2 linked regions of the Rheinheimera salexigens genome follow. The protein of the gene in region 2 binds, or shares a complex with, the protein of the main gene of each other region. Links are inferred from orthologs where the notes say so. Each region holds a gene or a part of one and is shown on either strand. Other genes may lie near its edges.

Region 1 (3,392 bases), 1.6 Mb from region 2 along the record:
AAGGTATGGCCATTTTAATTGTTTTAACCTTATCAATGACATTGCCGCCGTTTATTAGTCAAAATTTTGGAGCCGGCTTTTGGCACCGAGTACAACAAGGCTATCAACTTTGCGTTAAGTTTGTGCTGGTATGGCAACTTATTATCTATATTGTCTTGGCTATTTTGGCGATACCGTTGGCTAAATTATTTAGTGACGAGCCAGAGGTAATCCACATTATCAGTTTATTTATTTGGATCATGCCTTTAGGTTACGGTTTGCAAGGTATTACGATTCTAACTAATTCATCACTAAATGCATTACACCAACCAAGTAAAGCTTTGCTATTGAGTATTATTCGTTTGTTTGTGTTTTATGTGCCGTTGGCTTGGTTAGGCGGTAACTTTTTTGGCATAACGGGGTTGTTCGTTGGATGTGTTATCGCAAATGCTTTTACCGCGGGTATTGCTTGGCGATGGTTTAATAAAGTGGCGAATAAAACTGCCAAAATAGGAGAGCACGTTGTCGAGAAATTTTGAACTTAAATCAGATTACTCACCTGCAGGCGATCAGCCTAATGCCATTAAGCAATTAGTTTCAGGTCTTGAAGCTGGCTTGGCACATCAAACTTTGTTAGGCGTTACCGGTTCGGGTAAAACTTTTACCATGGCCAATGTTATCCAACAGGTAAATCGTCCTACCTTAATTATGGCGCATAATAAAACTCTAGCCGCGCAACTTTATGGCGAGATGAAAGCGTTTTTCCCCAATAATGCGGTTGAGTACTTTGTTTCTTATTATGACTATTATCAGCCCGAAGCCTATGTGCCTTCAACCGATACTTTTATTGAAAAAGATGCCTCTATTAATGAACATATAGAACAAATGCGCTTATCGGCAACTAAGGCGCTAATGGAGCGGCGAGATGTCGTGATTGTGGCGTCGGTATCAGCCATTTATGGTTTGGGCGATCCGGTTTCTTATATGAAAATGCTGCTACACCTTAAACAAGGCGATATTATTGACCAGCGTTTTATTATCCGTCGCTTAGCTGAGTTGCAATATAAACGTAATGATATTGAATTTCAGCGCGCGACTTATCGCGTGCGGGGCGATGTTATCGATGTCTTCCCGGCAGAAGTTGATGATATAGCGGTTAGAATTGAATTGTTTGATGAAGAAATAGAGCGTATTAGTTTGTTTGATCCGTTAACCGGTGCAGTTGAAAAAATTGTTACCCGTTATACTATTTATCCGAAAACGCATTATGTGACACCGCGAGAGAAAATTCTTGATGCAGTTGATAACATCAAAGTTGAGTTACAACAGCGGCGCGATGAGCTGTTAGCCAATAATAAACTGGTTGAAGAGCAACGCTTAAGCCAGCGTACTTTGTATGATATAGAGATGATGGTGGAGCTAGGCTTCTGTTCAGGCATTGAAAACTATTCACGTTATTTATCCGGCCGGGCTAATGGCGAGCCACCGCCAACGTTATTAGATTATTTTCCCGCTGATGGTTTAATGTTTATTGATGAGTCGCACGTCACAGTGTCGCAAATTGGCGCTATGTATAAAGGGGATCGCGCTCGTAAAGAAAACCTAGTGAATTATGGCTTTCGTTTACCATCAGCATTAGATAATAGACCGCTTAAGTTTGAAGAGTTTGAAGCCATAGCGCCGCAACGAATTTATGTGTCTGCAACGCCAGCTGTTTATGAACTCAACCAATCAGCTGGAGAAGTAATAGAACAGGTTGTTCGGCCAACAGGTTTACTTGACCCACCAATTGAAATTAGACCAGTTGCTACCCAAGTAGACGATTTATTATCAGAAATATACATACGCGCGGCAAAAAAAGAGCGGGTACTGGTGACCACGTTAACTAAAAAAATGTCTGAAGCCCTAACAGATTATTTAAGTGAACATGATGTGCGAGTGCGTTATTTACACTCAGATATTGATACCGTTGAGCGGATGGAGATTATTCGTGATTTACGTTTAGGTGTATTTGATGTTTTAGTGGGTATTAACTTATTGCGTGAAGGCTTAGATATCCCCGAAGTATCTTTAGTGGCGATTTTAGATGCTGATAAAGAAGGGTTTTTACGCTCAGAGCGTTCATTAATTCAAACCATTGGCCGTGCGGCGCGTAACTTAGAAGGTAGAGCGATTTTATATGCGGATCGCATTACCGGCTCTATGCAGCGGGCGATAGATGAAACCGATCGCCGACGCTTAAAACAGCAGGAGTTTAATGCCTTGCATGGCATTTTACCGACAGCGATTAAGAAAAGAGTTAATGATGTAATGGACTTAGGGCAATCTCCGGTGCCGGGTTTTGCCATGGTGTCAGAAAAAGCTAAATTAGTGAAAGGTAAAACGCCGTATCAAATTGAGGCGCAAATTCAACAACTAGAGCAGCAAATGTTGCAACATGCTAAAGATCTTGAGTTTGAACAAGCCGCGGCCACACGGGATAAGGTGCAGTTATTAAAACAAGCTTTATTAGAAATTTAAACTTAACGATTTAATACGCTGTTAAAAAAACACATGCTATCTCAGTAAAAATTAGGCAAAATAGGCAAACAGTCATCTGGTCTGACATCTTATTTTGATTCGGCAATTATACGCCGTAATATCAGGAATTAACTATGCGCTACTTTGTTAAAAAAACGCTTAAAAACCCTGTAAATCGCTCGGGTTTAAGCTCAAGCTTATACTCAGTGAAAAGCTCGCTTACTTGGTGGTTAGCTTTTTTAGTTTAAGTGTAATATTAACTGGCTGTGGTAGCCCTGAAGTGGAACCGGAAGCTAATATTGTTCGGCCGGTTAAACTGTTTCATGTCAGCAATGAGCATGCAGCAACTGCGCGCCAATTTCCGGCTGTAGTCGAGCCGACAAAACGGGCAAACTTAACCTTTCGGGTCAGTGGGAAACTCATCGAGCTGTCAGGCCGACCAAGTCATAATGTGCAGCGAGGAGAATTACTCGCGCGACTGGATGATACTGATTTTAAATTGCGTTTAGATCAAGCAAATGCTCGATATGAATTAGCCCAAACTCAATTTGATCGGGCAAATTTACTGATGGAACAAAAATTAGTATCGCAAGCGCAATTTGATGAAACAAAAGCCCAGTTACAAGTTGCTAAAGCCGATTTTAGTGCAGCCAAAACCGCGCTTAGTTATACCCGTTTAGAAGCGCCGTTTGCAGGTACAGTATCTAGGTTGTTAGTTGAAAATCATGAGAATATTGCTGCCCAGCAGCCGATCATGGAACTGCAAGTCCGTGGTCATGTTGATGTTGTTATTCAAGTGCCTGAGGATGTAATTTCTAATGTTCGTCGTGAAATAGATTATCAACCAGAAGTCATTTTTGACTCCCATCCTGAGTATCGTTTTCGTGCCAGTT
Region 2 (7,929 bases):
TGCATGGCTTAGGTAACGACTTTATGATGGTCGATGCGGTAAGCCAAAATGTATTTCTGACCAAAGAGCAGATTAAAGCCTTAGCTAATCGCAATACCGGCATCGGCTTTGATCAGTTACTGATGGTAGAGCCACCTTATGATCCTGAACTCGACTTTCATTACCGTATTTTTAATGCTGATGGCACTGAAGTAGAACAATGCGGTAATGGTGCTCGCTGTTTTGCTAAATTTGTACGCGCCCGTGGCTTAACTAACAAGCATAAAATTGGCGTTAGCACTCAGTCAGGTAAAATTACACTGTATATTGAAGCCGATGGCCAAGTCACTGTTAATATGGGCATTCCGCAATTAGAGCCGGCGCGAATTCCTTTTAAAGCCCAGAAACAAGAGTTAACTTATATTTTACGCGCCGAAGAACATACTTTGCTTTGTGGTGTGGTTTCGATGGGTAATCCGCATGCGGTAATAATTGTCGACGAAGTCACTACTGCTGCCGTTATCGTGCAAGGCCCTATTTTTGAACTGCATGAGCGTTTTCCTGAACGGGCGAACATTGGTTTTATGCAAGTATTGTCACCTAGCCATATTAAATTACGGGTTTGGGAACGTGGCGCAGGTGAAACTTTAGCTTGCGGTACCGGTGCTTGTGCAGCGGTGGTGATTGGCCAACTGCAAAATAAACTACAACAACAAGTGCAAGTCGACTTGCCAGGCGGTAGCTTACACATTCGCTGGAACGGCCCTGGCCATCCCGTTAAAATGACCGGCCCGGCAGAACACGTTTATGACGGACAAATAGCCTTATGACAAACCCCATAGTACAACAAGATATTATTGCCGCTGAAGTGGTTAGCGATTATTTACAAGACCATCCTGAGTTTTTTCAGCAACGGCCTCAGCTATTAGCGTCATTACGCATATCGCATCAGCAACGTGGCAGTGTGTCTTTAGTTGAGCGTCAATTAGAAATGCAACGCGAAAAAATTCAAGTGCTAGAAGATGATATAACTCGGTTAATGTCTATCGCTAGACAAAACGAGCAGTTGTTTATGGCCTTTAATCAATTGCAAGCTCAGCTATATCAAGCTCAAAGTTTGCAGCAAGCTCAAGCCGGATTACAGCAGTTTATTGATAGTATGCCGCAGGTACATGCTTACCAACTTATTCGTTTTGCCGATGAGGATATTGATAGATTCCAATTGTTATTATCTCGCCGTTTAGATGAGCAAGGCGTGTATTTAGGTCGGTTAAATAAAGAAGAACAAAAAGTGCTGTTTCCAAGCCATATTCATTCTGTCGCTTTGGTTGTTATTCGCCAAGCCAAGAAACCTTTGGCACTGTTAGCTTTTGGTAGCGAGCATGATGACCATTTTCAACCCGATATGGATCAGCTTTTTTTACAGCACTTAGGCCTAATTTTAAGCCAATTATTGCCTGGCTATGACGCGGCCTAATTCAGCAACAGATCTTAACGTCGATTGGCAACAACCCATCGATGATTTTTTGCACTATTTACAATATGAGCGTGGCTATAGTAAAAACACCTTAGCCAGCTATCACCGCCAATTACAGCAAGTCGCCATAAGTACGCTAAACAACCCAGAATATGCACAGCTAAACTGGCTAACGCTTGAACAACAACATCTCAAGCAACATATCAACAGCTTGCGTTTATCGGGCATTAAACCTCGTACTATTGCGTTAAAAGTGGCTGCGCTACGCAGCTTTTTTAATTTATTGCAGGCGCAACAATTACGTGCAGATAATCCAGCGCAATACTTAACTGTGCCCAAAGCTGCGCGGGACTTACCGAAAAATCTTGCGGTTGACCAAATTAATCATTTATTAAATTTTGATAGTAGCGATGATATTTTAGCCAGCCGTGATAAAGCCATCTTAGAGTTGTTTTATTCATCGGGCTTACGCTTAGATGAACTGGTTAATATCAACATTACCGATATTGATTGGCAACAAAAACTCATTCGAGTGCTTGGTAAGGGTAATAAACAACGTATTGTACCGGTGGGCACGGTGGCGTTAACGGCTATCCAGCATTGGTTAAGCTTGCGCCCCGCTTTTAGTCAGTTATTACCTGAACACGACAAATTAGCGTTATTTGTCAGTAAACAACAAAAGCGTATTAGCGCCAGACACGTGCGGCAACGGGTGCAACTTTGGGCTTCGCAGCAAGGCTTAAACCAGCATTTACACCCGCATATGTTACGCCACTCTTTTGCTAGTCATATGTTAGAGTCCAGTCAGGATTTACGGGCTGTGCAAGAGTTATTGGGTCATGCCAACTTAAGCACTACCCAAGTTTATACCCATCTCGATTTTACCCATTTAGCTAAAGTGTATGATAGCGCCCATCCTAGAGCGAAGAAAAAATCGTAATGCAAATTTATAAACAATTACAGCCTATACAAGCATTGTCGTTTGATTTAGACGATACGCTTTATAATAATAAACCGGTTATAGCCGCCGCTGAACAAGCAATGCTACTAGCACTAGCGCAACATCTACCTAGTAAGCTAACAACCGATAGCGATTTTTGGTGGCAACACCGCCAGCAATTAGCTCGCACTAACCCTGAAATCCGCCATGATTTAGGCCGTTGGCGCTTACTTAGCCTTGAAGCCGGTTTATTAAGCCTTAATTTACCGCAAACGGATGCCTCTGCGATTGCCAATATAGCTTATGGCGCTTTTATTCAGCAACGCACCACTATCACCGTCGATATTGAAATTCAGCAATTATTGGCAGCGCTAGCCAAGCATTATCAACTTATCGCTATTACCAATGGTAATGCCTGCATAGACAAAATGGCTATCGGCCAGTGGTTTCAATTTAGCCTGCAAGCTGGCCCTGATGGCAGAATGAAACCCTATCCTGATATGTATTTAAAAGCCGCGCAGCAATTGAACCTAGCGCCACAACAAATCTTACATATTGGTGACAGCCATCGTGCCGATGTTATCGGCGCCTTAAATGCCGGTTGCCAAACCGCTTGGCTAGATCACCATAACAGCGCGATATCGGTTTTACCGCATATTCGCTTGACCAATGTGCAAATGTTAAGCGCCCTAATACCCTAGTCGAATAAAGCTGCGCCAAGCTTTAATTGCCAAATAACTGGTTATTTATCCACTAATAAGCGCTGTTAGCTTGGCGCATCAGTTTTGGCTGCTATAATAGCGGCCATTATGCTTAGCGAGACAAACTAATGGATGTATCTTTCCTGCTAGACGGGCTTAACGACAAACAACGTGATGCAGTTGCCGCGCCGCCGCAACATATGTTGGTACTGGCCGGGGCCGGTAGTGGTAAAACTCGGGTCTTGGTGCACCGTTTAGCGTGGTTAATGCAGGTAGAGCGTGTTGCACCATTTAGTTTGCTTGCCGTTACTTTTACCAACAAAGCGTCAAAAGAAATGCGCGGCCGTATCGAGCAGACCATAGGCGTAAGCTTAAATAACTTATGGATGGGCACCTTTCATGGTTTATCCCATCGTATGCTGCGCGCCCATTATCAAGAAGCGGGCTTACCGCAAAGCTTTCAAATAATAGATACCGATGATCAATACCGCTTAGTTAGACGCCTGCTTAAAGCGTTAAATTTAGATGAAAAGCATTGGCCGGCTAAGCAAGTGCAATGGTTTATTAATGGTCGTAAAGATGAAGGCCAACGGCCTAATATGATTGATGCTGCAGGTGACTTTAGCTTACAACAGATGCTAAAAATCTATACTGCTTATCAAGAAATGTGTGATCGCTCAGGCTTAGTCGATTTTGCTGAAATTTTACTGCGTAGCTTTGAGTTACTGCAAAATAACGCTGAAGTACGCCAGCATTATCAGCAACGCTTTCGGCATATTTTAGTCGACGAATTTCAAGATACCAACGCTATTCAATATAAGTGGTTAAAGCTACTAGCCGGTACTAACGCTAAAGTGATGATCGTCGGCGATGATGACCAATCTATCTATGGTTGGCGCGGCGCCCAAGTGGAAAACATCCAAACCTTCTTAACAGATTACTCTGACGTGGAAACCATTCGCTTAGAGCAAAACTATCGCTCAACTGCCACCATTTTAAAAGCTGCGAATGCGGTTATTGCCTATAATAGCGGCCGTTTAGGTAAAGACTTATGGACCGATGGTGCTGAGGGTGAAGCAATTTCTTTGTACACTGCCTTTAATGAGTTAGATGAATCTCGATTTATTGTTAGCCGGGTGCGTGATTGGCTGAAAAAAGGTGGCACCTTATCCGATAGCGCCATTTTATATCGCAATAATGCCCAGTCTCGAGTACTAGAAGAAGCCTTAATTCAAGAAGGCTTAAACTACCGTATTTATGGTGGCTTGCGCTTCTACGAGCGCCAAGAGATAAAAGATGCTTTAGCCTATTTACGCTTAATGAATAACCGACTAGACGATGCAGCATTAGAGCGCGTGGTTAACACCCCAGCCCGTGGTATAGGTGAGACAACTTTAAATAAAGTGCGTATTCATGCCCGTACCGAACAAATCACTATGTGGCAAAGTTTGCAGCAATTAATCAGTGAAAATCAATTATCTGGACGTGCCGCTAATGCTATTAGTAGCTTTATGCAATTAATAGAACAATTAGCTGACCTAACCGCAGAATTGCCATTACACGAGCAAGCCGATCATGCGATTAAAAAATCCGGCTTATATGCCATGTATCAAGCCGAGAAAGGCGAAAAAGCTGAAACTCGAATTGAAAACTTAAATGAATTGATCACGGCTTGCCAAAACTTTGATGTTGCGAATGATGTTGAGATGACGCCCCTAGCGGCTTTTTTATCTCAAGCCGCACTAGAAGCGGGTGAATATCAAGCTGAAGAAAATTCAGATGCGGTGCAATTAATGACATTGCATAGCGCCAAAGGCTTAGAGTTCCCGCAGGTTTTTATTTGTGGCTTAGAAGAAGGCATGTTTCCCAGCATGCAAAGCTCTGAAGATGCCACCCGACTCGAAGAAGAACGTCGCTTATGCTATGTCGGTATGACGCGGGCCATGCAAAAATTGTATTTATGTCATGCGGAAAGCCGCCGCTTATATGGCCAAGAACAACATAATCGACCGTCGCGTTTTTTACGCGAGATCCCGGCTGAATATATCGAGGAAATTCGCCTTAGTACTCAAGTTAGTAAACCAACCCCATTTAATCGCTTTAGTAACCAAGCTAGCCATGTTGCCTTTGAAAACACTGGTTTTAACCTAGGTCAACGCGTGCTGCATGCTAAGTTCGGCGAAGGTACTGTGCTTAATTATGAAGGCACCGGCGCCCAGTCCAGAATACAAGTTAACTTTGATCAGCTTGGCAGCAAGTGGTTAGTTACTGCCTACGCTCGCCTAGAAGCTGTAGGCTAATGTTCAACCAGCCGGTGTTTTCAACTTGGTTAGCACAAGCCGCCAATTTGCAAATACGGCTACCTATAGTTTGGCAGGGCCAGCAGCACACTCTGCTGGCCGCGACTAAACAATGGTTAGAAGCGAATACCGCGCTTAAGGTTTATTGGCTTGGCGCTGATGCCCCCCCTAGCGCAACTATGGTCTCGCAAGGCCGTAACTATCAGTTACTAGGCACCGAGTGCGATGTACTCATTATTAATGCCTTTAGTGGCTTTGCTGCAGACGCCGTAGCAGCAACCTCGGGTTGCGTTAAAGCGGGCGGATTATGGCTGGTATTGTGTCCGGAATTTAATATTTGGCAACAACAAGTAAATCCGGCTCATCAAAGCTTGTTGCCGTATCCTATTGATGCTAAGCAGCATCAGGGCTATTTTATTCCATTTTGGCTCAAGCAATTACAACAAGCGAATGTCATTATTGGTCATAATCAACAGCTTGTTCAGCCGTTGCAATGGCCTATCTTACCCAAGATAACTGACGTTTCCCCTCCCTTTGCTAGCCAAGATCAAGTTAAAGCCGTTCAAGCGATCCAGCGAGTATTAACCGGCCATCGGCGACGTCCATTAGTATTAACAGCCGATCGCGGTAGAGGCAAGTCAGCCGCCTTGGGTATCGCTGCAGCGCAACTAATTCAACATACTCGACAAGGCTTTATTATTACTGCACCGTCTCCGCAAGCTGCGGCTATTGCCCTGCAACACTTTCAGCAGCTAACACCTGTTAGCGAGCATAATTTACTGCGGTTTATGGCGATAGATGAATTACTAGCTCAAGTGCCTACTGCAGCATTAGTGTTTATTGATGAGGCCGCTGCTATACCAACACCGATACTGCAACAGTTGTTAGCCCGCTACAGTCGGCTGGTGTTCGCCACAACAGAGCACGGATATGAGGGCACGGGTAGAGGCTTTACTGTTCGCTTTCAACAGCATTTAACCCAGCAATGCCCCGGCTGGCAAAAACTACACATGCAGCAAGCTATTCGGTATCAACAGCATGACCCTTTAGAGCAATTAATATTTAACAGCTTTTTATTACAATCAACTACCCCCCAGTTTAACGCTGTAGCAGAGCAACGTTACGATATTAAATGCTATTCAGCCCAGGATTGGTTAAAGCAACCGGAAAAGTTACAGCAGGTTTTCAGTTTACTTAGCTTGGCTCATTATCAAACCCAAGTTAAAGATTTAGCCTCACTGTTAGATAACCCTCAGCTTAGCGTCATCACGCTTGAAACAACTGATAATGTACTCGCCTGTGCATTATTAAGTATAGAAGGCAATATAACCGGAGACCTAGCTCAGCAAATTTATTATGGCGAGCGGCGATTACAAGGCCATCTATTGGCCCAAAGCTTAGCTTTCCACTGCGCTCAGCCTGAGTTGGCAAGCCTAGCCCTACTAAGAGTCATGCGCATTGCTGTGCAGCCTGAACTACAACGCCAACAGTTGGGCAGTCAATTACTAGAACAGATCGATAACTATGCCAAGCAATTTGGCATGGCTTATGTTGGAACAAGTTATGGTGTCAGTATAGATTTATTGAAATTTTGGCAACAAGCAGGGTATTGTCCCGTTAGACTGGGGCAAACTGCAGATAAGGCCAGCTCTGAATACTCATTATTAATGCTAAAAGCCATCACCACGACATCTGAACATAGCCAAGAAATGGCACTGCAATTTCGTCAACAATTGCCTAGCTTAGTGGCTGAGCACTATCCGCTTCTGCCTGCCAAGTTAATCTTAGCTTTAGCCGTAACGAAGCAACAGCAGCCATTAACCGCACTAGAGTTAGAACAGTTATGGTTATTTAGCCAACAGAAGCGGCCTTATGAATTAATTAGCCACTTATTATTAAATTGGTTTAATCAGCATTTTACCAGCTTGCCTGAGCAGAGCGCCTTAACCCTCGCCGCTAAGCTTTGGCAACAACATAGCTGGCAGCAGATAAGTGAGCAATATATTATTTCCGGTAAGAAAGAGATATTAGCTGGCTGGCAACGGGACTTAGTTAAGCATACCAGTTTGTTTGCCGAGCATTTAATCGGTACAACTAAATAACACAATTTACAGGTATTTTTCTTAGCATTATTAATAACTTTACTTTTTATAATATTAAAGCTAGTGTGCGGGCATTTAGCGCTTTAAGTATCATTATATGCTTACGATTATTTCTTTAGCGGGCTTACTCGCTAGCCCTTTATATTCAGCCAATGGTTATTCGCCTTCTGAGCGCCGTACGTTACAAACGGCATTAGAAATGAGTTTACAATATGCCGAACTAAACCGTTTCCAGCAGTCATGTTTAGAACAACAACCTGGATCTGAGGTCGCAAAAACCTATCCCGTAATTCCAGTAGACATACAGCAACATAATCTGCTGCTACAACAAAAACTTAAAATGTCCGAACTGTCATCTATTGCATTAATTGACGGTAAAATGACGCGGTTTGTGCAGCGAAATATCCCTAAATTAACCGATTGCGAGAAT

What was found. The genes of interacting proteins can lie anywhere in the genome.
Region 1: the proteins of uvrD (region 2) and uvrB are in contact, whole or in part, in a crystal structure (PDB 7EGT), measured with the Thermus thermophilus proteins. The link is inferred for Rheinheimera salexigens from one-to-one orthologs. Residues at the interface, in WP_096412145.1 of Thermus thermophilus: His654, Arg656, Phe657, Gln666, Asp668, Glu669, Lys680, Arg681, Leu682, Ser683, Lys685, Tyr686, Ala687; in WP_096411307.1 of Thermus thermophilus: Glu23, Leu25, Arg26, Asp27, Gly28, Glu29, Arg30, Phe31, Arg55, Glu326, Asp327, Phe328, Glu379, Ser382, Gln383, His398, Gly400, Arg401.

The regions. Positions count from the first base shown.
Region 1 is NZ_MKEK01000001.1:1,743,912-1,747,303, forward strand. Bases 1-3,000 are described here. They hold uvrB (excinuclease ABC subunit UvrB), read left to right. Parts: upstream 1-501; coding sequence 502-2,499; downstream 2,500-3,000. Other genes in these bases: BI198_RS08025 (MATE family efflux transporter), read left to right, coding at 1-518; BI198_RS08035 (efflux RND transporter periplasmic adaptor subunit), read left to right, coding at 2,780-3,000. In the rest of the region: more of BI198_RS08035, read left to right, coding at 3,001-3,392. UniProt on the Escherichia coli protein: The UvrABC repair system catalyzes the recognition and processing of DNA lesions. A damage recognition complex composed of 2 UvrA and 2 UvrB subunits scans DNA for abnormalities.
Region 2 is NZ_MKEK01000001.1:176,751-184,679, forward strand. Bases 2,847-5,811 are described here. They hold uvrD (DNA helicase II), read left to right. Parts: upstream 2,847-3,225; coding sequence 3,226-5,397; downstream 5,398-5,811. Other genes in these bases: BI198_RS00900 (HAD-IA family hydrolase), read left to right, coding at 2,847-3,097; BI198_RS00910 (tRNA(Met) cytidine acetyltransferase TmcA), read left to right, coding at 5,397-5,811. Outside these bases: dapF (diaminopimelate epimerase), read left to right, coding at 1-809; BI198_RS00890 (DUF484 family protein), read left to right, coding at 806-1,456; tyrosine recombinase XerC, read left to right, coding at 1,443-2,396; more of BI198_RS00900, read left to right, coding at 2,396-2,846; more of BI198_RS00910, read left to right, coding at 5,812-7,499; BI198_RS00915 (hypothetical protein), read left to right, coding at 7,597-7,929. UniProt on the Escherichia coli protein: A helicase with DNA-dependent ATPase activity. Unwinds DNA duplexes with 3'-5' polarity. Translocates on single-stranded DNA with 3'-5' polarity. Initiates unwinding more efficiently from a nicked substrate than double-stranded DNA.